One region of the Thioalkalivibrio sp. ALE11 genome, then DNA from elsewhere that is predicted to be linked to it. Evidence: predicted binding sites of a transcription regulator. Region 1 holds the regulator's gene; the other holds the start of a gene.
The links. The regulator sigma-54, encoded in region 1, starts transcription at its own class of promoters, with help from an activator protein. The targets are predictions, from matches to a motif close to TGGCANGNTNCNTGCTT.
Positions count from the first base shown of each region.

Region 2: a site for sigma-54 is predicted at 1,297-1,313, ahead of fliL (flagellar basal body-associated protein FliL). Genes of this name have one in related genera too.

Region 1 is NZ_KB906171.1:48,944-68,426, reverse strand. It holds gene mpl (UDP-N-acetylmuramate:L-alanyl-gamma-D-glutamyl-meso-diaminopimelate ligase) at 1-1,209, shown strand, start outside; gene F620_RS0110005 (flavin prenyltransferase UbiX) at 1,206-1,841, shown strand; gene F620_RS0110000 (LON peptidase substrate-binding domain-containing protein) at 1,838-2,440, shown strand; gene trxA (thioredoxin) at 2,497-2,889, shown strand; gene F620_RS0109990 (AEC family transporter) at 2,989-3,921, shown strand; gene F620_RS0109985 (HPr family phosphocarrier protein) at 3,925-4,197, opposite strand; gene F620_RS0109980 (PTS sugar transporter subunit IIA) at 4,169-4,594, opposite strand; gene rapZ (RNase adapter RapZ) at 4,599-5,486, opposite strand; gene hprK (HPr(Ser) kinase/phosphatase) at 5,492-6,532, opposite strand; gene F620_RS0109965 (PTS sugar transporter subunit IIA) at 6,535-6,999, opposite strand; gene hpf (ribosome hibernation-promoting factor, HPF/YfiA family) at 7,004-7,342, opposite strand; gene F620_RS0109955 (RNA polymerase factor sigma-54) at 7,346-8,875, opposite strand; gene lptB (LPS export ABC transporter ATP-binding protein) at 8,960-9,700, opposite strand; gene lptA (lipopolysaccharide transport periplasmic protein LptA) at 9,697-10,239, opposite strand; gene lptC (LPS export ABC transporter periplasmic protein LptC) at 10,236-10,814, opposite strand; gene F620_RS0109935 (HAD family hydrolase) at 10,811-11,347, opposite strand; gene F620_RS0109930 (KpsF/GutQ family sugar-phosphate isomerase) at 11,347-12,324, opposite strand; gene F620_RS0109925 (calcium/sodium antiporter) at 12,315-13,289, opposite strand; gene F620_RS0109920 (NAD-dependent epimerase/dehydratase family protein) at 13,308-14,255, opposite strand; gene F620_RS0109915 (LLM class flavin-dependent oxidoreductase) at 14,260-15,345, opposite strand; gene F620_RS0109910 (hypothetical protein) at 15,445-16,065, shown strand; gene F620_RS0109905 (ABC transporter ATP-binding protein) at 16,169-17,002, shown strand; gene mlaE (lipid asymmetry maintenance ABC transporter permease subunit MlaE) at 16,995-17,777, shown strand; gene mlaD (outer membrane lipid asymmetry maintenance protein MlaD) at 17,795-18,253, shown strand; gene F620_RS0109890 (phospholipid-binding protein MlaC) at 18,289-18,981, shown strand; gene F620_RS0109885 (lipid asymmetry maintenance protein MlaB) at 18,978-19,310, shown strand; gene murA (UDP-N-acetylglucosamine 1-carboxyvinyltransferase) at 19,410-19,483, shown strand, end outside.
Region 2 is NZ_KB906168.1:59,072-62,596, reverse strand. It holds gene F620_RS0107175 (flagellar hook-length control protein FliK) at 55-1,140, shown strand; gene fliL (flagellar basal body-associated protein FliL) at 1,351-1,830, shown strand; gene fliM (flagellar motor switch protein FliM) at 1,841-2,818, shown strand; gene fliN (flagellar motor switch protein FliN) at 2,835-3,428, shown strand; gene fliO (flagellar biosynthetic protein FliO) at 3,431-3,525, shown strand, end outside.

The sequences.
Region 1 (19,483 bases):
GAGGACGTCCCGGTGGTGGTGGGCAACGTGATGACCCGTGGCACGCCCGCGGTGGAAGCGATGCTGGACCGCGGGCAGGCGTACACCTCCGGTCCCCAGTGGCTGGCGGAGCACGTGCTGCACGACCGCTGGGTGCTGGCGGTCGCGGGGACCCACGGCAAGACCACCACCAGCTCGCTGCTGGCCTGGATCCTGGAATACGCCGGCATGGCGCCGGGGTTCCTGATCGGCGGGGTCCCCGGCAACTTCGGCGTGAGCGCGCGCCTCGGGGAGTCGCCGTTCTTCGTGATCGAGGCGGACGAATACGACAGTGCGTTCTTCGACAAGCGTGCCAAGTTCGTCCATTACCGGCCACGGACCCTGGTGCTGAACAACCTGGAGTACGATCACGCCGACATCTACCCGGATCTGCAGGCGATCGAGCGTCAGTTTCATCATCTGGTGCGCACCGTGCCGGGCCAGGGCAAGATCATGATGCCCGCCGGGGACGCCGCGCTGGAACGCGTGCTGGAGTCCGGCTGCTGGACACCGGTGGAGCGGCTCGCGACCGGCGAGGACGGCCCCGCAGACTCGGCGGTCGCGCTGAGCGCTCGCTCGCTGTCTGCCGACGGGCGCTGCTTCGAGGTCCTGGAAAACGAACAGCCGCGTGGTCGCGTTGAATGGTCGATGTGCGGTCGGCACAACCAGGCCAATGCCCTGGCGGCGCTTGCCGCGGCCCGCCACGCCGGCGTGCCGCTGGCCACCGGCCTCGCAGCGCTGCCGGAGTTTCGCGGGGTCCGTCGACGCCAGGAACTGCGCGCGGAGATCGCCGGGGTCCGGGTCCTGGATGACTTCGCCCATCACCCCACCGCCATCCGCATGACCCTCGAGGGTCTGCGCGGCGGACTGGACGAGGGCGGGCGCCTGCTGGTGGCGCTGGAGCCCCGGTCCAACACCATGCGCATGGGGGTGCACGCGGGTGCGCTGGGCGATGCCCTGGATCGCGCCGACGGCGTGCACCTGTACCGGCCACCCGACCTGGACTGGGCCATCGGTCCGCTGCGCACCCGTCTGGAAGAACGCCTGACGGTGGCGGCGTCGGTGGATGAGCTGCTGCAGGGGCTGCTGGACGGCGTGCGACCCGGCGACACCCTGGTGATCATGAGCAACGGCGGTTTTGGCGGGCTGCATCAGCGCCTGATCGACCGCCTGCGGGAGGAGCGGTCATGAGTCGGCGCATCGCCCTGGCCCTGACCGGCGCGTCGGGGGCTCCCTATGGCCTGCGCCTGCTGGAGTGTCTGGTGCAGGCCGGGGTCGAAGTGCATCTGATGGTGTCGAAGCCGGGACAGGTGGTGCTCGGGATGGAGACCGACCTCGGCGTGCCCGGGCGGCCGGCGGAGATCGCCCGGTTCTTCAGTGAACGCTACGCTGCCGCGCCGGGTCAGATTCAGTGTTACGGTCCGGATCAGTGGACCGCCCCGGTGGCCAGCGGCTCGGCGGCCCCCGAGTCGATGGTCGTGTGCCCCTGTACCACGGCCACGGTCTCGGCGGTGGCGACCGGGGCCTCGCGCGGGTTGATCGAGCGCGCCGCCGACGTGGTCCTGAAGGAGCGCCGCCGCCTGATCCTGGTGGTGCGCGAAACCCCGTTCTCCGAGATCCATCTGGAGAACATGCTGCGTCTGACCCGCATGGGCGCCGTGGTGATGCCGGCCAATCCGGCGTTCTACCATCGCCCCGAAGGTCTGCAGGACCTGATCGATTTCATGGTGGCGCGGGTCCTGGATCACCTGCAGATCGAACACGCACTGGGTCCCCGCTGGGGGACCGGGCACCGCCAGGGTGGAGAGGACGGCCCCGAATGAAGACGCTTCCGCTGTTTCCGCTGAACACCGTACTGTTCCCGGGTGGTCTGCTGCCGTTGCGGATCTTCGAGACGCGCTATCTCGACATGGTGCGCGGGTGCCTGCGCGACGACAGCGGCTTCGTGGTGGTGGCGATCGAGCCACCCGCCGAGGGCGAAGAGCCGCCGGACGAATCGGATCCGACGGTCGGATTCCATGCGGTGGGCACCGAAGCGCGCATCATCGACTGGGACCAGCGCTCCGACGGTCTGCTGGGGATCCTCGCCAAGGGGGCGCAGCGCCAGCAGATCCACAACCCGCGGCGCGGAGATGACGGACTGTGGCTGGGCGAGGTGGAGCCGCTGGACGAATGGCCGGCGGTCAGCCTGCCGGTGGACTATGCATCGCTGGCCGATCTGCTGGAGCGTCTGCTGGATCAGCTGGGCACGCCCTGGTCGCACCTCGAACGGCACCTGGATGATTCGGCCTGGGTGGCCGGGCGGCTTGCCGAGCTGCTGCCGGTGGATCTCGGGATCAAACAGTCGCTGCTGGAATCCGATGATCCGATCGATCGTCTCGAACGTCTGCGGGCGGCCATGCTCGCGCAGTCGTCTCCCTGACAGCATCCGGGCGGCCTGTTAAGGTAAAGGGCCGTAATTTCAAGCCGGAGCCGATCATGGCCGTTCAGGAACTCACGCAGGACAACTTCGAATCCACCATCACCGGGAATGACATCGTCATCCTGGATTTCTGGGCGCCGTGGTGCGGCCCGTGCCAGCAGTTCGCGCCGACCTTCGAGGAAGCCTCGAACAAGCACGACGACGTCGTCTTCGCCAAGGTCAACACCGACGAGGAGCAGGGCATCGCCGGGGCCTTCCAGATCCGGTCCATCCCGACCCTGATGATCTTCCGCGAGCAGGTCATCGTGTTCTCGCAGCCCGGCGTGCTGTCCGCGGCGCAGCTGGACGAGGTGCTGGGCAAGGTGCGCGAGCTGGACATGGAGGCCGTGCGCGCCGACATCGAAAAGCAGCAGCAGGAACAGGAGCAGCAGGCCGGCGGCAACGCCTGAGCCCGGCACCTGCCGCAATAACCTCCCGCGGCCCGTTCCCGGGCCGCTCCGTCCGCCACTCGAACCGACCCTGACAAGCCGACGAGGTCCCTCCCCCCCGTGTTCAGCGTGATGACCCAGATGGGGGCCCTGATCGTTGCCGGGGTCGGCTGGCGGATCCTGCAGCCCGGCGGTCTGGATGCCGAAACCGCCCGCCGGGTCCTCACCACGCTCGTCTATTACCTGCTGCTGCCCGCGCTGGTGCTGCAGGTCCTGTGGACCGCACCGCTGGGTCTGGACTCGGTCCGCATCGCCCTGGTCGCCGGGGCGACGGTCCTGATCACCCTGGCCGTTACTGCCGGTGCGTGCCGAGCATGCACTGCCGACCGCGCCGCGGTGGGCGCGATGCTGCTGGCCGCTGCCTGGCCCAACGCGACCTATCTGGGCCTGCCGATCCTCGACAGTCTGTTCGGCGAGGCGGGGCGCGCGGTGGCCATCCAGTACGACCTGTTCGCCTGCCTGCCGCTGGTGCTGACCCTGGGCGTGGTTCTCGCGCGTCGCTACGGCGATGGTCGCATGCCGGCGGTGCATCCGTTGCGCGGCCTGTTGTCGGTGCCGTCGATCTGGGCCGCCCTCGCCGGTGTCACCCTGAACCTGGGCGGGGTGCCGCAGACGGTCTGGCTGGAGGAGTGGCTGGGACTGCTGGCGGATTCGGTGTCGCCGCTGATGCTGTTCGCGCTGGGCCTGGCACTGGTGTTCCACCGCTTTCACGGACACGACGCGCGACCGCTGGCGGTCGTCGTGGTGATCCAGCTGCTGCTGGCACCGGCGGTGGCGCTGGGGCTGGTGTGGCTGCTGGGGATGGAGGGGATCCCCGCGACCGGAACGGTGCTGGAGGCGGCCATGCCGGCGATGGTGCTGGGGCTGGTGTTCTGTGACCGCTTCGGGCTGGATACGGGGCTGTACGCGGCCGCGGTGACCCTGACCACGGCCCTTTCGCTGATTACCCTGCCGCTGTGGTTCGCCCTGGCCGGCGGTCTTCTGGGGGGGTGAGCCTCAGGATTCCTCGCCGAAGCGGTCCGCGACCAGTTCGGTCAGGGCATCCAGCGCCGCCTCGGCATCCTCCGCGCCGTCGGTCCGGATGGTGATCTCCGAGCCCTGGGCGGCGGCCAGCATCATCACCCCCATGATGCTCTTGCCGTTCACTTCCTGATCGTTGCGGGCGACGGTGACATCGGCGGTGTACTGACTGGCGAGGCTGACGAACTTCGCGGCGGCCCGGGCATGCATGCCCAGCCGGTTAACGATGGGAACTGCGCGCTGCGGCATCGCTGGATTCCTGGTCGCAGAGAAGGATTCCGTCATGGCCCCCGGACAGCGCCTTGTTGACCAGTTCGCTCAGGGGCAGATGGCGGTAGTTGAGTACGCGGACGAGCATCGGCAGGTTGACGCCCGCGATCACGCGCGCGTTGTGTCCGCGCGCCACGCGGCTGGCCACGTTGGCCGGCGTGGAGCCGAACATGTCGGTCAGGACCAGCACACCGGCACCGCTGTCGAGGGTCTCCATGCGGGCGCGGGCCTGCGCCTGGATATCGTCCGGATCGTCGCTTTGCGACATCGCCATGGACTCGCAGTCCTCGGGCAGGTCTCCCAGCATGCTCTGCGCGGTCTGCAGGAGTGTATCGCCCAGGTTTTGATGCGTGATCAGGATCAGACCGACGCCCATGGAACTACTCCGTTTCAGGGGAGAGAGAATCGAGCTCGCGATGACGGGTGCTAACAGTAACATGTTCCCGTTCGCGCCACGCAGCTGCCAGCCGTTCCACAAGGTAGACCGAGCGGTGGCGCCCGCCGGTACAGCCGATGGAGACCGTGGCATAGCTGCGATGGTCCGCCACCAGCCGCGGGATCCAGGTGTCGAGAAAGCCGTGGATGGAGTCGAACATCGCCCCGACCTCGCCATGGCTGTCGAGGAAATGCGCTACCGCCGGATCCAGCCCGGTCAGTGGCGCCAGTTCGCGCTCGTAGTAGGGGTTGGGCAGACAGCGCACGTCGAACACGAAATCGGAATCCAGCGGCGAGCCGTGCTTGAAGCCGAAGGACTGGAACAGCAGCGACAGGCCGGCGGTCTCGCGGCTGCCGACCCGGGCCCGGAGCGTGCGCGCGAGGTCGTGCATCGACAGCCGGCTGGTGTCCACGGTCAGGTCGGCCTCCACCGCCACGTGCCCCAGCCAGGTCCGTTCCATGCCGATCGCTTCCACCAGCGGGATGCCGTCGCGTGCCAGCGGATGGCGTCTGCGGGTCAGGTGGTAGCGACGCAGCAGGACCTCGTCGGAGGCATTGAGGAACAGCACCTCGACCTCCAGGCCCGATCCACGCAGCTCGCCCAGCAGCTGGCCGAATCCGCTGAGGGCGTCGAGGCCCGAACGGACGTCCACGCCCACGGCCAGATGGCGGTCACCGCCGGTGTCGTAATGACCGCTGCGGACCTTCTCCACCAGTTCCGGCAGCATCGGCAGCGGCAGGTTGTCGACACAGAAGTAGCCGGCGTCCTCCAGGGTATGCAGGGCGACGGTCTTGCCGGAACCCGACAGACCACTGACCAGCAGCAGACGCATGTGGGTCAGCCCTCGGGATCGGGGTTGGGAACCGTGGTGCTGGGCCCGCCGATGTGGAAGATGGATTCCTCCTGCTGATCCTCGCCCATCTGGCGCCGCTGGCGGGCGCGCAGATCGTCCCCGGCGATGTAGCCCTGCATGTGCAGCAGGTGATTGCGGACCGCGGCCTCGATCATGACCGCGATGTTGCGCCCCGGCGCCACCGGCAGGCTGATCAGCGGGATGCGCAGGCCGAGGATCTCGCTCTCGCCGCGGCGCCCGTTCAGGCGGTCGTCCGGCACCGGCGAGGGCTCGTTGTGATCGCGCAGATCGATGATCAGGCGCAGATACTTGCCGCCCTTGATCGCCGAGTCGCCGTACATCGCGCGGATGTTGAGCACGCCCAGGCCGCGCACCTCGAGCAGGTCCTGGAGCAGGGCGGGGCAGTGTCCGCGCACGATATCCGGGGCAATGCGCGCGAACTCGGGGGCATCATCGGCGATCAGCCGGTGGCCACGCGAGATCAGCTCGAGTGCGACCTCGCTCTTGCCGACGCTGGAAGCCCCCGAGATCAGCACGCCGATCCCGAGGATCTCCATGAACACCCCGTGGCGCACCTCGAAATGGGCGAGGCGCTGCTGCAGGAAATAGCGCAGCAGCGCGATGACTTCGTGCGATGAGGTGCGCGTGCACAGGATCACCGGCAGCGGGTCGTCACCTGTGTGCGGCATGCGCGGGAACGGGCAGGTGTCCTCGGCGAAGATCACCATGGTGGTGCCCGTGCGGGCCATTTCCAGCACCAGGTGGTCACGCTGCTCGTCGGACAGGCCGGCGATGTAGCGGGCCTCGTAGTCGCCGATGACCTGGATGCGGTTGGGGCGGATCAGGTTCAGGTGGCCGGCCAGCGGCAGGTCGCCATCGCCGAATCCCAGGAGTTCGCGGTCGCCCGCGGCTTCCTCTCCGTGGACGTAGCGCAGATCCAGACGGCTCCCCATCGCCCGCGTGAGCGCGGCGATGGTGATGTTGCTCGCGGTGCCGTCGGCTGCCGCTTCCGCCCGGTCGGCCATGGTCAGGTATCTCCCAGGGCCCGGGTGAGGGCCTGCTGGACCCCCGCGCTGTCCGCGGCGCGCCGGATGCCGGCGAGGGTGTCCGGCTGCGACAGCCCGCGCGCGAGCTGGGCCAGCAGGTCCAGGTGTTCGCTGGTGGCCTCTTCCGGCACCAGCAGGGCGATCAGGATGTCCACCGGTTCGTGGTCCATGGCTTCGAAATCCACGCCCTGATCCAGACGCAGGACCGCGATGCGGGGCGTATCCAGCTCGGCGAGACGGCCGTGCGGGATCGCCACGCCATGGCCGAGCCCGGTGGAGCCCAGTTTTTCGCGGGCCGACATGGCTTCGAACGCGGCACTGGCCGCCAGTCCGTCCGCGGCCCCGTCCACCAGCAGATCGGCGAGGGTTTCCAGCGCTCGTTTCTTGCTGGAGCAGTCGGTTTCCAGTCCGATGCGCTCCGGGGTGATGAGCTCGGCCGGATTCATCGGCTTACTCGGGTTGTTCGCGGTTGCGCTGGGCGCCCTCGGCGCGATGATGATCCTTGACCTTCTCCTTGTGCTTGATCAGCTGGCGGTCGACCTTGTCGATCAGGCCGTCGATGGCGGCGTACATGTCATCGTGGCTGGCCTCGGCGTGGATGTGGTTGCCGCTGACCTGCAGATTCGCTTCCGCCTTGTTGTGCAGCTTCTGCGTCTTCTCGTGGTTCAGCACCACGTGCACGTCGATCACCTTGTCGAAGTGGCGTTCCAGCTTCTGGAATTTCTCGTTGACGTAGTCGCGCAGGGCGTCGGTGATGTCGACGTGGTGTCCGGTGAGATTGATCTGCATGGGTCAGGCTCCTTTCGGTTTGCTTCCGGTCGGCATGGCGGCCATCTGGCGGCGTTCGCTGGAGGATGGCAGGTTCATGCCCTCCCGGTATTTGGCCACGGTACGCCGGGCCACGTTGATGCCCCGATCCGCCAGGATCTGGGCGAGGCGGGAATCGCTGAGCGGTTTGCCCGGCGTTTCCTCTTCGATGAGTTCGCGGATCATGGCACGAATCGCGGTCGCGGAGCATTCCCCGCCGTCGCTGGTGCCCACGTGACTGGAGAAGAAATACTTGAATTCGAACACCCCGCGGGGGGTGTGCATGTATTTCTGCGTGGTCACCCGCGAGATCGTGGACTCGTGCATCTCCAGGGCTTCGGCGATGTCGCGCAGGATCAGCGGCTGCATCGCCACCTCGCCGTGTTCCAGGAACCCCTGCTGGCGTTCGACGATCGCTCGCGCCACGCGCAGCAGGGTGTCGTTGCGGCTGTGCAGGCTCTTGATGAACCATCGCGCCTCCTGCAGCTGATCGCGCATGAAGGCGCTGTCGCGGGCATCGGAGACCTGGCGGACCATGCCGGCGTAGAGGTCGTTGATGCGAATGCGCGGGGCGATCTCGGGATTCAGGTCGACCTGCCAGCCCCGGTCGGTATGACGCACGTAGACATCCGGGACCACGTATTCCGGCGGTGTCTCGCTGATCTGGGCGCCGGGGCGCGGGTTGAGCGTGCGGATCAGGTCCAGCGCCGCGGCCAGCTCGTCGCCATCGCGTACGCCGCTCTGGCGCTGCAGGGCCTTGTAGTCACGCCGGGCAAGGGCGTCCATGCCGTGTTCGAGGAGCGCGCGCGCCGCCTCGCGCGAGGGCGCGTCCGGCGCCAGCTCACCCAGCTGGACCTCCAGGCACTCGCGCAGATCCAGCGAACCGACCCCCAGCGGGTCGCAGTGCTGCAACCAGTGGCGTACGGCCTCGACCTCGTCGGTGTCGACGGGGGGTTCTTCACTCCGGCTGATGGTCTCGGCCAGGGTCTCGACGTCGCCCTCGAGGTAGCCGTCGCCGTTGATGGTGTCGATCAGGGCGGCGCCGATGCGCTGGTCGCGCGGGGTCAGGTGCGACAGATGCAGCTGCCACAGCAGGTGATCCTGCAGCCCGCCGCCGTCGTCGTCCGAGGTGTTCTCCAGCGGGTCGCGGTCGTCCGGACCGCGCGGGCTGGCGCTGGCGTCGTAGATGTCTTCCCAGCGGCTGTCGGTCACCAGCTCGTCGGGGATGACGTCCTCCGAGCCGCCGGCATCCACCGTTTCGCCGGTGCGGGCGGCGTCGCTGCCGCTCTCGCCGTCGTCGGTGTTCGCGTCGCTGGCAGTGTCCGCGGTGTCCCCCGCGTCGGCACCGAGTTCGTCATCCTCGGCCTGTTCCAGCATGGGATTGCTTTCCAGCGCCTGCTGGATCTCGGCCTGGAGCTCCAGCGTCGACAGCTGCAGCAGCCGGATGGCCTGCTGCAGCTGCGGCGTCATGGTCAGCGTCTGACCGAGCTGCAGATTCAGCCCGGGCTTCAGCATGAGTTGGGAAAGGCGTTGGTCACCATAAGTGAATAGTAATCCCTTGCTGCGGGCTTGTGCACCGTCCGGGTGCGGCGGTCGGTGTCACAGGCGGAAGTTTTCGCCGAGGTAGACCTCGCGCACGCGGGCGTCGGCCAGCAGTTCGTCCGGCGTGCCCGCGCTCAGCAGGCGCCCCTCGCTGAGGATGTACGCGCGATGGCAGATACCCAGGGTCTCGCGTACGTTGTGATCCGAGATTAGTACGCCGATGCCGCGTTCGGCCAGGTGGCGGATGACTGCCTGGATCTCGCCGACCGAGATCGGATCGACCCCGGCAAACGGTTCGTCCAGACAGATGAACTGCGGATCGCCGGCCAGCGCGCGGGCGATCTCGGCGCGCCGCCGCTCGCCTCCGGACAGCGCGATCCCGGGGCTGTGGCGCACGGTCTCCAGCTGGAATTCCTCGATCAGGGCGTCGCCGATGCGGCGGCGCTCGTGGCGGTCGAGTTCCGGGCGCAGTTCCAGCACTGCCTGCAGGTTGTCCTCGACCGACAGGCGGCGAAAGATCGAGGCCTCCTGGGGCAGATAGCCCAGCCCGGCGCGGGCGCGTTCGTGGATGGGCGCCCGGGTGATGTCGCGCCCGCCCAGGGTGATGCGCCCGGTATTGGGCCGGATCAGTCCGACCAGGCTGTAGAAGCAGGTGGTCTTGCCGGCTCCGTTGGGTCCCAGCAGGCCGACCACTTCGCCGGGCACCAGGTCCACATCCATCGCGTCCAGCACGGTACGCTGGCCATAGCGCTTGCTCAGCTCGCGGGCGACCAGATGGCCGTCGGCCGCGGGGGTCATGGATCGTCCTCGCGTGGCTGCAGGCGGATGTGCACGCGCTCGTCATCGGTGTCGCCGCGTTCGGCGCGGATCACGTCGCGTTCGAGATCGTAGGTGATGCGCTGCCCGCGGGCATCCTCGGCGGCGGTGATGACGCGTGCCTGTTCGGTCAGGATCACGCGTTCCTCGTCGAGGAAATAGTCGATGCGCAGCCCCTCGGCGATGCGCGTCTCGCCGGTCTCGGGATCGGGCGACTCCAGGCGTGCGGGCTCGCCGTGGGCCTCGATCTCGTAGGGGCGGCGCTCGCGCATGTGCACGATCACGCGGTCCGCTTCCAGCGTGGCATCGCCGCGCACCACGATCACGTCGCCGGTGTAGGTGCCGGTGCCCGCGCGTTCGTCCATCTCGGCGTGGTCCGCGGTGATCTCCACCGGCAGGGCATCCTCGCGGCCGGTCGCCGGCAGGGCCGCCAGGGACAGTGCGAGTACCCCCGTCACGGCAAGCAGCAGGGCCGGTCGGCGGATGCCCGCGCGGCGATGTTCGGTTGTGGCCGGGTTCATTCCGGGCGGTCCTCCTGCGGCAGGTCGCTGTACAGCGTGTAGACCTCGGCGAGCAGCCCAATGGTATCCGCTTGCGGGTCGGCGCGCAGGCCGGTGCCCCGCTGGAACAGTCCCGGCTGTTCCAGGGTGCTCGGGGCCGACGAAGTCGTCAGCCGGGTGTCCAGCGCCACGCGCACGTCACGTGACTCGATCACCGTGCGCACGCGCTCGTCGCGTTCGGGGCGCACGCCGCGGGTGTGGCCGAAGGTATGCAGGAGTTCGCGATCGGGCTGATGTGCCGCGCGCGGGGCGCGCCAGGTCCAGTTCAGGCCCCGCTGGTCCAGCAGATCCAGCTCCGGGTCATCGATGAACTGGACCGCATCCCGGTCGTATTCGCGCAGCCGCGACCCCTGCAGGCGGTGGGTGGGCCGCCCGTCCTCGCCGGTGACATGCGCGGTAAACCCCTCGATCTGCAGCGTGGGTTCCGCGTCGGCCGCGGGTTCGGCGGGCGGCTCGGCCGCTGCCGGCCCGGCGAGCAGGCATCCGGCGGCCAGCAGCCGGGCGGCGAGCGGGGCGCGGCGGGGATCCGGGGTCATGCGTGCAGGTAGCTTTCGAGCACGGCCTCGAGGCGGCCACGTGCAGCCAGCAGGTCCTCGCAGACTTCGCGGACCGCGCCGCGCCCGCCACCGGCCGTGGTGACCCATTGCGCGTGCTGGCGCACGAACGGATGGGCGTCGCCGACCGCGATGCCCAGGCCAACCCGGCGCATCGCCGGCAGATCGACCACGTCGTCGCCGACGAACGCGGCCTCGTCGGCGCGGTGCCCGGTCTGCTGCAGCAGTTGCGTCAGTGCCTCCCCCTTGTCCCGCCGGCCCTGGATGCAGTGGCGGATGCCGAGATCCTGCAGGCGATGTTCGACGACCGCCGACTGCCGCCCGGTCAGGATCGCGACCTCCAGGCCTTCGTCCATGGCCATGCGCAGGCCGTGGCCGTCACGGCTGTGGAACGCCTTGTATTGTTCGCCCGCGTCGCCGAGGAACAGCGCGCCGTCGGTCAGCACGCCGTCGACGTCCAGGATCAGCAGTCGGGTGCCGCGCTGCAGGCCGGCGAGATCGATGTCGTCATGCATCAGGCCACCCCCGCGCGCAGCAGGTCGTGCATGTTGATCACCCCCTGCAGTCGGCCGTCCGCATCGGCGACCGGGAGGGCGTTGATGCGGCGGCTTTCCATCATCTCCAGGGCCTCCGCGGCCAGCCAGTCGGCGCGCGCGGTGTGCCCGCCCCGGGTCATCACCTCGCCAATGGTCAGCGTCTCCAGGCTCTCGCCCCTGTCCAGGGTGCGCCGCAGGTCGCCGTCGGTGAAGACCCCGAGGATGTGGTCGTCCGTGTCGCTGACGATCACCAGTCCCAGCCCCTTGCGGGTGATCTCGAACAGCGCGTCCTTCAGCGGCGCCTCGGGCGCGATGCGCGGGATCGCCTCGCCGGTATGCATGATGTCGCCGACGTGGATCAGCAAACGCCGCCCGAGGCGGCCGCCGGGATGCGAACGGGCGAAATCGTCGGCGGTGAAGCCGCGCGCATCCAGCACCGCCACCGCCAGGGCATCGCTCATCGCCAGCGCCGCGGTGGTGCTGGAGGTGGGGGCCAGTCCCAGCGGGCAGGCCTCGCGTTCCACGCTGACGTCCAGATGGACGCTGGCATCGGTGCCAAGGCGCGAACCGGGATTGCCGGTCATCGCGATCAGCGGGACGTCGAGGCGCCGGATCAGCGGCAGGATGGTCAGGAGCTCGTCGGTCTCGCCGGAGTTCGACAGCGCGATCACCACGTCGTCGCGGGTGATCATGCCGAGATCGCCGTGGCTGGCCTCGCCCGGGTGCACGAAGAACGCCGGCGTGCCGGTGGAGGCGAGGGTGGCCGCCAGCTTGCTGCCGATGTGGCCGGACTTGCCCATGCCGGTGACCACCACGCGCCCGCGGCAGTCGAGGATGTGGCGGCAGGCCGCGAGGAAGGCGTCGTCGATGCGCGAGGCGAGGCCGCGCACCGCATCGGCTTCGTTCTCGAGGACCGCGAGGGCGAGCTTGCGGGTGGTTTCGGGGTTCAGATCCATGCCGGTGCCGTGATTGCGAGAGTCACAAGGTAGCCGCTGAAAGCCAGCAGGAGAAGGGCCCCGTGCCAGCGGGTGATGCGGCCGGCACCGAAGCGGGCGGCCAGCAGCACCGCCACGGTCAGGGCCAGCATCACCGGATAGTCACGGGTGAGCACTGCGGGTTCCACGGCCAGCGGCGCGATCACGGCGGGCACCGCCAGCACCGCCAGCAGGTTGAACAGGTTGGAGCCGACGACGTTGCCGAGGGCCATGCCGGTTTCGCGCCGCAGTGCGCTGGCCACGGTGGTGGCCAGCTCCGGCAGACTGGTGCCGATCGCGACCAGGGTCAGGCCGATCAGCAGTTCGCCGGCGCCCAGGGCGGTGGCGATCTCGACTGCCCCCCAGACCAGCGCCTGGCTGCTCGCCAGTAACGCCACCAGACCGCCGGCGAGCCACCACAGGGCCGCCGGGAGACCGCCGGGCGTGGCCGCCGGCGGGCGCGGGGTCAGCCCGGGGTCGGACTCCGGGGGCGCACCGGGGTGGCGGGCCGCGCGGATCATCCAGACCACGATCGCGATCAGACCGGCCAGCATGATCACCCCTTCCGCCCGCGCCAGGCGGCCGTCCAGCAGCAGCAACAGCACGCCCAGTGTGGCCAGCAGCAACAGTGGCAGTTCGCGTCGTACCAGCCCGTGACCGGCGATGACCGGGGCGATCAGGGCGGCCAGTCCGAGCACCAGTCCCAGGTTGGCGATGTTCGAGCCGATTGCGTTGCCCACCGCCAGCCCCGGCGCTCCCTGCAGGCTGGCCAGCAGCGAGACGATGATCTCCGGGGCCGACGTGCCGAAGGCGACTACGGTGAGGCCGATCAGCACCGGCGAGACCCCGAGCCCGCGCGCCAGGCCGGCGGCGCCGAACACGAAGCGATCGGCGCTGGCGGCGAGCAGTACGAGACCACCGACGACGGCGAGCAGCGGCAGCAGCATGCGCGGTCCGGTCGCCCCCTATCGATGGCCGGCCCGCAGGCGCTCGAGGCACTCCGGGGTCGTGACCCGGGGTTGCCAGTCGAGTTCCCGGCGTGCGCGGGTGCAGTCCAGGAGCAGCGGGCCGTCGAGTCCGCGCACCCAGCCCGGATCGCCGGCGCGCGCGCTCAGGCGCCAGGCCAGCGGGTGCAGTCTGCGGATGAGGCCGGCGGGCACCGGCAGGGTCAGGCGCCGACCGTGACGGGCCATGGCGCGCAGCGACCACACCGGTTCGGTGCCCAGGTTGAAGCAGCCCGGGGCACGGCGGGCGACTGCGGCGGCGATCGCTCGCGCGGCGTCCTCCTCCCACAGGATCTGCACCGGTGCGTCGATCCCGGCGGGGTGAAGGCGGCTGCGGGCGATCCGTTGCAGCAACGGGTGGGCATGTGGCCCGACCACCGCGGGCGGCCGCAGCACGGTGGTCACCAGCTCCGGATGCTCGCGGTCCAGAGCCTCCAGGGCCTGTTCGGTGGCGACCTTGTCCTCGGCATAGGGGAAGCGCGGGCGCGGCGGCTGGTCCTCGCCCAGGGGGACGGGCGAGTCCGGCCACGGGCCGTAGACCGCGGCGCTGGAGAGGAACACCACATGGCGGACACCGGCATGCGCGGCGGCCGCGAAGACCGAGCGCGACAGGTCCACGTTCTGCCGGCGCACCCAGTCGCGGTCGTGGCGCCGGCGTCCGCCGTGCCCGCCCATCAGCTGGAAGGCCAGGTGCACCAGGGTATCGGTCCCGGCGAGGTCTTCGGGCGTCAGTTGCGCCAGATCCTTCTGGCGCAGGTCGTAGCGGTCCGCCGGCAGGGTCGCGGCACCGGGGAAGTCGGCCGGTTCGCGATCCAGGGCAATGATTCGCTCGACCTCCGGGGTGTGCAGCAGTTCGGGCAGCAGGACCCGGCCGATGCGACCCGCCGCACCGGTGACGGCCACGCGCATGCGGTTATCCGGTCGGGGCGGGGCCATCGAGGAATTCCGGCATGACCTCTGCGGCGAAGCAGCGCATGGACTCCTCCGCCAGTTCGCGCGGCACGGCCCCGGCGCCGAAGGCCAGCAGCAGGTGGTCCACGCCCGACTCGCGCAGGGCCTCGATGCGCTCGCGGCATTCCTCGGGGGTGCCGACCAGCGTCATGCCCAGCATGTCGAGGATCTTCAGATTGATCCCGGCCTTGACCAGGTGGCGGAAGCGGCCCAGCGAGCGGTAGTAGTCGTAGCCCTCGATCAGACGTTCCAGCACCGGCAGGGTCTGCCGGAACATGTTGCGGTAGAACCATTCGAACGCGGGCTTGGCCTCGCGTCGGGCACGCTTGCCGTCCGGCAGGCACAGCACGCCGAGGGTCATGCCGACCCGGGGCGGGTGCGGGGTGTCGCCGGCGGCATGGGCCCAGCCCTCGCGATACAGGCGGATGTCCTCGCGGATCATCTGCCACGGCTTGAACGGGCCGGCCAGCGCACCGATGCCCTGTTCCGCCGCCCAGGTGAACGACTCGGGACTGACCGCGGCGGTCCACAGCGGCGGGTGCGGGTCCTGCAGCGTTGCCGGCATCACCGGGACGTCGTCGAGGTGGTGGAAGGGCCCGTGCTGGGTGATGCGGCCGGTGGCGAAGGCCTGGCGCAGGGCGTCCAGTCCGGCATCCACACGGGCGCGGCCTTCGCTCATCTCGGCGCCGAATGTGGCATATTCCGGCGGCGAGAAGCCGCGGCCGATGCCCAGCTCCAGGCGTCCCCCGGAGAGCTGGTCGAGCATGCCGACGCGCTGCGCGACCCGCAGCGGGTGGTGATAGGGCAGAGGCACGACCCCCAGGCCCAGGCGCAGGTTCCGGGTGCGCTGGCTGGCCGCGGCGAGCACGAGATCCGGCGCGGTGGAATGCGAGAACTCCGGCATCAGGTGGTGTTCCACCAGCCACGCGGTGTTGAATCCGAGGGTGTCGGCGAGATCCCACAGTGCCAGGGTGTCCTCGATCGCGCGGTGTTCGTCGATACCGAGGAATTCGGGGACCGAGATCTCGTGGAAGAGGTCGAAGTGCATCGGGAAACTGTGCCGCGCCACCGGGGTGCTGGCAAGTCGCAACGGGGGAGATACATGACGGCAGGAGATCCATCGGACGCGGCAACCGAAGGGAGGCGCGTGCAGCTTCAGCCGGCCGCGGTCGCCCGGCCGGGTACGCCGGCCTGGGACGGGTATTTCCCGGCCAGTCTGCCGCTGGACTGGCAGCTGGCCTATCTCGGCCATTTTCGTTCGCGGGTGTTCGTGCCCGGGGTGCTGGGGGCCGACGGGGCGCTCTCCGCTCCGTTCGGGGACTGGGACGACGCCGTGCCGCTCAACCTGCGCGTGACCGTCAGCTGGCCCGCGGACGTGCCCGCGGAGGCGGGGACCGCCGCTCTGGCCCGCCTCGCCGCGACCCTCGGCGAGCGTCTCGAGGGGGTCGCGTTCGAGCCGGGGGCGGCCGTCGAGGCGGCGGTTGCCGGGCTGCGGGGCGCGGGCCTGGAACGCCTGCAGGCGACAGGTCCGGGCGAATCCGTGGGGTTGCCCGGGGTGGACGAGGCGATCTGGTACCCGCAGCTCCATGCCGGCGAGGGGCCGGGGCTCTGGCGTCTGCGTCCTGCGGGCGAGCCGGATCCCGCCGGCTGGCGCGTGCTGGTGGAGGCACTGGCCGGATGCAGCCCCGCCGGGACGGTGCCGGTGTTCCTCGAGGCCTCGCCGGGCGTGCTCGACGATGTGCGCACCATCGCGAAACTGTTGACGTGATTCACGCTGGTTTGACGCACCGTGCGGCCGGGGCCAGACTCCGGCGTCCATGCCTGCGCCGCGCCGCGAGGGTCGTCGCGCCCGCATCCCGGGAGACTCGAATGTGAGCCAGTCCGCATCCGCCGAAACGCCGCACATCGTGGTGGAGGACCTGCATTTCCGCCGTGGCCGGAAGCCCGTGTTTGACGGGCTTTCGCTGGAGGTGCCGCGCGGGCGCGTGACCACCGTGATGGGCCCCAGCGGCAGTGGCAAGACTACGCTGCTGCGGCTGATCGGTGGCCAGCTGCGCCCGGATGCGGGACGCATCCTGGTCGACGGCGAGGAGATCGGGCGGCTGTCGACACGCCGCCTGTACGCGGTGCGCAAGCGCATGGGGCTGCTGTTCCAGACCGGGGCCCTGCTGACCGACCTGTCGGTGTTCGAGAATGTGGCCTTCCCGCTGCGCGAGCACACCGATCTGCCCGAGGATATCCTGCGTACCCTGGTGCTGATGAAGCTGGAGGCGGTCGGCCTGCGCGCGGCCCGCGACATGGACCCGGCCGAGCTGTCCGGCGGCATGGCCCGGCGCGTGGCGCTGGCGCGGGCGCTGGCGCTGGATCCGGAACTGATCATGTACGACGAGCCGTTCACCGGTCTCGACCCCATCACCATGGGCCAGATCGTGACCCTGATCCGGCGCACCAACCACAGCCTCGGGCTCACCAGCGTGCTGGTGTCGCACGACGTGAACGAGGCCATGAGTATCTCCGATCACGTGGTGCTGATCGCCGAGGGACGCGCGGTGGACGCCGGCCCGCCGGATGCGCTGCAGGCGCGGGCATCCGACTGGTCCGCCCAGTTCCTGGAAGGTCGGCCGGACGGGCCGGTGCCGTTCCATTATCCCGGGGACTCGTATCAGGACGACCTGCTGGACGCGGGAGGGCGCAACCATGATTGACGCGATCGCGTCGGTCGGGCGCTTCAGCCTGAATGCCCTGGCGGTGCTGGGGCGGGCCTCGATGTTCCTGCTGCGGACCTTCGCCGCGCTGGATGCGGTGGTGCGGCGCTTCGGCCTGACCGTGTGGCAGGTCTATTCGGTGGGCGTGCGCTCGCTGCTGATCGTGGTCGTCTCGGGGCTGTTCGTGGGCATGGTGCTGGGCTATCAGGGCTATATCACCCTGGTGGACTTCGGCGCTGCCGAGGCCCTGGGCGGGGTGGTCGCGCTGTCACTGGTGCGCGAGCTGGGGCCGGTGGTGACCGCGCTGCTGTTCGCCGGACGCGCCGGCTCCGCGCTGACCGCGGAACTGGGCCTGATGAAGACCACCGAGCAGCTCTCGGCGATGGAGATGATGGCGGTGAATCCCTACCGCAGGGTGTTCGCGCCGCGCTTCGTTGCCGGCTTCCTTTCCATGCCGCTGCTCGCCGCGATGTTCAGCGCGGTAGGCGTGATGGGCGGTTACATCGTCGGGGTCGGGCTGCTGGGCGTCGACAGCGGGGCCTACTTCTCGCAGATGCAGGCGGTCACCGACTGGAACGAGGATGTCCTCTCCGGGGTCATCAAGAGCATCGTGTTCGGCTTCGTGGTCACCTGGATCGCGGTGTTCCAGGGCGTGGACGCCTCGCCGACCTCGGAGGGCATCTCGCGCGCGACCACGCAGACGGTCGTGGTCTCCTCGCTGGCCGTGCTGGGGCTCGATTTCATCCTGACCGGCCTGATGTTCGGCGGGGACTGAGAAGTGGAGAAGCAATCATGAAGATGCGTTTCGTCGAGCTGGCCGTCGGGGTGTTCGTGCTCCTGGGCGTGGCGGCGCTGTTCTATCTGGCGGTGCAGGTCAGCAACATCACCGAATACCGCGACGGCGACACCTACGAGGTAACCGCCTACTTCTCCAACGTGGGCGGGCTGAAGGTGCGCGCGCCGGTCAACATCTCCGGGGTGCGGGTCGGCCGCGTGGCCGACATCCGCTACGACCCCGAGGCCTTCGAGGCGAAGGTAACCCTGGCGATTCGTTCGGAACACGACTACCTGCCGGCGGATACCCAGGCGAGCATTCATACTGCGGGCCTGCTGGGCGAGCAGTACGTCGCGCTGGAGCCGGGTGGCGACTACGATACCCTGCAGGACGGTGACCGGATCCTGTTCACCCAGTCGGCCGTGGTCCTCGAGAACCTGATCGGTCGGTTCATGACCAACATGGGGGATGACTGAGTCATCCCGGCCACCCAACCCCGAGGGAGTGTGCCATGCGTTTGTTGCCGAATTTCGTTCGTTCCCCGCGTACCGCGCCGGCATGGCTGGCCGCGGCGGCCCTGCTGCTGGCGACGCTGGCCCCGGCCGCTCAGGCCGAAAGCCCGGTGCAGATGATGGAGCGCTCGGTGAACGAGGTGTACGAGGTCCTGCGCGAGAACGAGGAGCGCGCGCAGGAAGAGCCCGAGTTCGTGATCGAGGTGCTGCGCGAGCGGGTGCTGCCGCATGTCGACGTGGACGGCATGGCACGGCTGGTACTGGCGCGCCACTGGCGCGATGCGTCCGACGAGCAGCGCAGCCGCTTCACCGAGGCCTTCACCACGACCCTGCTGCAGGTCTACGGGGTGCAGCTGGCGGATCACCTGGACAAGGAAGTGCGCATCATCGAACGGCGCTCGCGCGAGGACGACCGCATGGCGGTGGTGGCCAGCGAGATCGTGATGGGGTCCGGGCAGTCCAACCTGCAGGTCAATTACCGCCTGCGTCCGGTCAATGGCGAATGGAAGGTGTTCGACGTGGAGGCCGAGGGGCTGTCGTTCGTGGGCAATTTCCGCAGCCGCTTCGGTGACGAGATCTCCCGTGACGGGCTCGAGGAGCTGATCGTGCGCCTGGAGGATGGCGACGAGGAGCTGATCGAGGAGGCGGTGGACGACGTGGCCGAGGAGACCGGCGCTGCGGAGGACCGGTGAGCGACGCCCGGATTACCGCCGATGACGCGGGCCTGGTGCTGCGCGGTCATCTGACCTTTGTGACCGTGCCGGGGCTGGAACGCCAGGTGCGGCCGCTGTGGCAGGGCCTGCCCGAACATGCCCGGGTGGCGCTGGACGACACCGGGCGCATTGACAGTGCCGGTCTGGCGTTTCTGGTGACCCTGTGGCGCCAGGCCCGGCACCGGGGGCATTTCCTGGTGTTCGAGCCGGTGCCCGCACGGCTGGCGCCCCTGCTGGAACTGTACGACCTGCGGGGCGTGATCAGTGAATCCGCGGCGAAGGCGGCGGATCCGCCCGGCTGCCACTGACCGGCCCGGGGCGGGGCGCCGCGCGCCGGCGACGCAGTTTCGTTATCATTGCGGGTTTTGCCGGTCCGCTCCTGGCCCGGCGTGCGAACCGGGCAATACATGGACAAGCTCATCATCACCGGCGGCGAGCCCCTGGACGGTCAGGTCTGGGTCTCCGGCGCCAAGAACGCGGT
Region 2 (3,525 bases), on a different contig from region 1:
GCAGACCCCGCAGGGGCGGACGCGCGCGGTGCGCGCAACAGGCGAGGACGGGACATGATCGCAGCACAGGCATCGGGACAGGGGCTGGGAGCGCTGGCACAGCTGCTCGACGGCGGCGAGGGCATGGATCGGCTCAAGGAATTGAAAGACAAGGGAAAAGGCGGGGAAGACGGTTTCCTGAAGGCACTCCGCCCGCAGCTGGAAGCGATGCTGGGCGCGCTCGGGGTGGATGATTCCGAGCTGGCCGAGCTGGATCTGGAAGGACTGATCCAGCGCTTCCAGGATCTCCTGCAAGGGCAGGATCTGACCGCTGTGGACGGCATGCAATTGCCGCCCGGCTGGCTGACCGGCGAGGAAGGTGACGGAGAGATCGACGGCCGCGAGCTGCGCAGTCTGCTGGAAGACGGGCCCGGGTCCGGAGCGGCGGGCGACGGCATCCCGGTTTCTCTGATGCGCCTGTTCCTGCAGGCCGGTCCGGAAGGGCAGAACCAGGGGTCGCGGCTGCAGGAACTGGCTCCGGGGACGCTGACCGGCGGTGGTTCGCGTGAGGGGACCACCGAGGTCCTGGCCCAGTGGCTGACACAGGCCTCGGAATCGGCGCGCAGCGGCCGTGAGAATGCCCAGGCACTGGCCCAACCGGCAGCCCAGGCCTCCGATGCCGAGGGTGCGCGGGGCGGCGGGATGCGGCTGGATCTGACCCGGCTGCTGCAGACTTCGGGCGATCGCCAGCTCGCGGAGCAGATCCAGATGATGGCGCAGGCCCGTGGCGGGCGCACCGAGATGAAACTGCATCCGCCTCAGCTGGGGGTCCTGGATGTGCGGGTCAGCATGGAGGGGGACCGTGCCAGTGTACAGTTCTTCAGTACCAACCCCGTGACCCGTGAGGTGCTGGAAGCGGCAATGCCGCGCCTGCGTGACAGTCTCGCCGACAGCGGGCTCGAGCTCGCCGATGCCTCGGTGTCGGATGAACCGCCGGACGATTCCGCGGATACCGAGATGGCCGGCGACGGTTACGGAAGCGGGGATGAACCCGGCGTCGCCACGGGTGCGGAGGGCGAAGAGAGCGACGACGAAGAAGGTCCCGTCGCTCCCGGCAGCACCCTTTCCTTCCTCAACCGTCGGGTGGACCTGTTTGCCTGAGGTCCGTTCCGGCAGGCCGGCCGCCAGAATCTCGACTTCTCCATCGATGGAGCGTCCGGTTCGTTGACGCATACGCCGGACGCTCGATCCTCCGGATAACGCACCACACCCCCTCAGATGGATTCAACTCCCTGTTTATAAAACAGTAATGATTCATGGCACCGCGCTTGCTTGGGTTCCGGCAGCGAATCCACGCAATGCGGGTGTGTCATGGCGGAGAAGGAAGTCGAACTCGAGAACAAGGGGGGCGGCGGCAGGAAATGGATGATCATCATCCTCCTGGTCGTTGCGGTTCTGCTCGCCGGCGGCGGGGGCGCGGCCGCCTGGTTCCTGCTGTCGCAGGACGCCGACGAAACGGCGGAAGATCAGCCGCCCGAGCGCCACTATTCGTCGCTCGATCCCATGACGGTGAACATCGATGCCCCGGGAAGCGTGCAGTTCCTGCGCGTGCAGATCGGTCTGGTGTCCACCGACCCGGCGGTCCTGGAAGCCGTGGAAGATCACCTGCCCGTAGTCCGCAACGACATCCTCGGCGTCCTCTCGGATCAGGAATATACCGAGCTGAACACGCGGGAAGGCAAGGAAGCGCTGGCGGAGGATCTGACGGCCACTGTCCGTGCGATCCTGGAGTCGCGCGAAGCGCCCTCCGATCTGGAGCGCGTGGTGTTCACCGAACTGGTCATGCAGTAAGGCGCGCGTCATGGCACAGCAAACCGACATCCTGAGCCAGGACGAGATCGACGCGCTGCTGCACGGCGTCGATTCCGGCGACGTCGAGACCGAGGAGGAAGAGTTTCCCCACGACGGTCAGGCGCGCGAGTTCAATTTCGCCACCCAGGACCGGATCGTGCGCGGGCGCATGCCCACGCTCGAGATGATCAACGAGCGATTTGCGCGGCACCTGCGCGTGCGACTGTTCAACATGCTGCGGCGTTCGGCCGAGATCTCGGTCAGCGGCACCCGGCTGACCAAGTTTTCCGAGTACATGCACTCGCTGTTCGTGCCCACCAGCCTGAACCTGGTGCGTGCGCATCCGCTGCACGGCACCGGCCTGTTCGTGTTCGACCCCAAGCTGGTGTTCATCCTGGTGGACAACTTCTTCGGCGGCGACGGGCGCTTCTATACCCGCATCGAGGGCCGTGACTTCACCCCGATGGAGATGCGGGTGGTGCACAGCATCCTCGAGGGCGCGTTCGAGGACATGACCAAGGCCTGGGAGCCGGTCATGGACATCGACTTCGAGTTTCTCAACTCCGAGGTCAACCCCCAGTTCGCGAACATCGTGAGCCCCACCGAGATCGTTGTGATCAACGAATTCCACATCGAGCTGGATGGGGGCGGCGGCAATCTCCACGTGACCCTGCCCTATTCGATGATCGAACCGATCCGCGAGCAGCTGGATACCGGTATCCAGTCGGATCGCTCCGATGTCGATCAGCGCTGGATGAACGCCCTGCGGGAAGAGGTTCAGGACGCGGACGTGGAGATCGCCTCGGTGCTCACCGAGGCGGAGGTCACCGTGCAGGAGCTGCTGGACATCAAGCCGGGCGACATCATTCCGGTGGACATCCCCGAAGAAGTCACTCTGAAGGTCGAGGACATCCCGCTACTGCGCGGCAAGTTCGGGGTTTCGAATGGCCAGAACGCGATCAAGATCACCGGTCGCGTACAACGATAGGCAAGAGGACAGGACGATGGCAGACGACGACAAGCGTCCGGATCAGGAAACCGAACAGGGCGACGGCGAGGAGTCGGTGGATCAGGATGCCCTGGCCGATGAATGGGCTGCGGCCCTGGCGGAGCAGGATGACAGCTCCGGGGGCGAGGCGGAGGACCCCGACGCGCTGCTGGCCCAGGCGCAGTCCAATTCGCACGAGAGCGATGCGGCCAACGCCGCCTCCACTGGCACCGGCGGCCGCAGCAAGGCGGCCGCCGGGGGCGAGCGGGAACGCAAGCACAAGCCGGATCCGAATGCGCAGCCGCTGGAACCGGATGAACTGACCGATTCCGGGGGCGGCGAAGAAGAAGACGTGAATCTGGACATGGTGCTGGACGTGCCGGTGACCATCTCCATGGAGATCGGCCGCACCCGCATCCCGATTCGTAATCTGCTCCAGCTCAACCAGGGTTCGGTGGTGGAACTGGAACGCCTGGCCGGGGAGCCGCTGGACGTGCTGGTCAACGGGACCTTGATCGCGCACGGCGAGGTCGTGGTGGTGAACGAGAAATTCGGGATCCGCCTGACCGACGTGATCAGCCCCAGCGAACGCATCCGGAAGCTGAAATAGTCATGTGCTCGCGTGTTCTTTCCGGATCGCTCTGGCTGCTGGCGTGGCTGCCGGCCGGCGCCCTGGCCGACGAGGACGGCGGCGCAATGAACGCCGC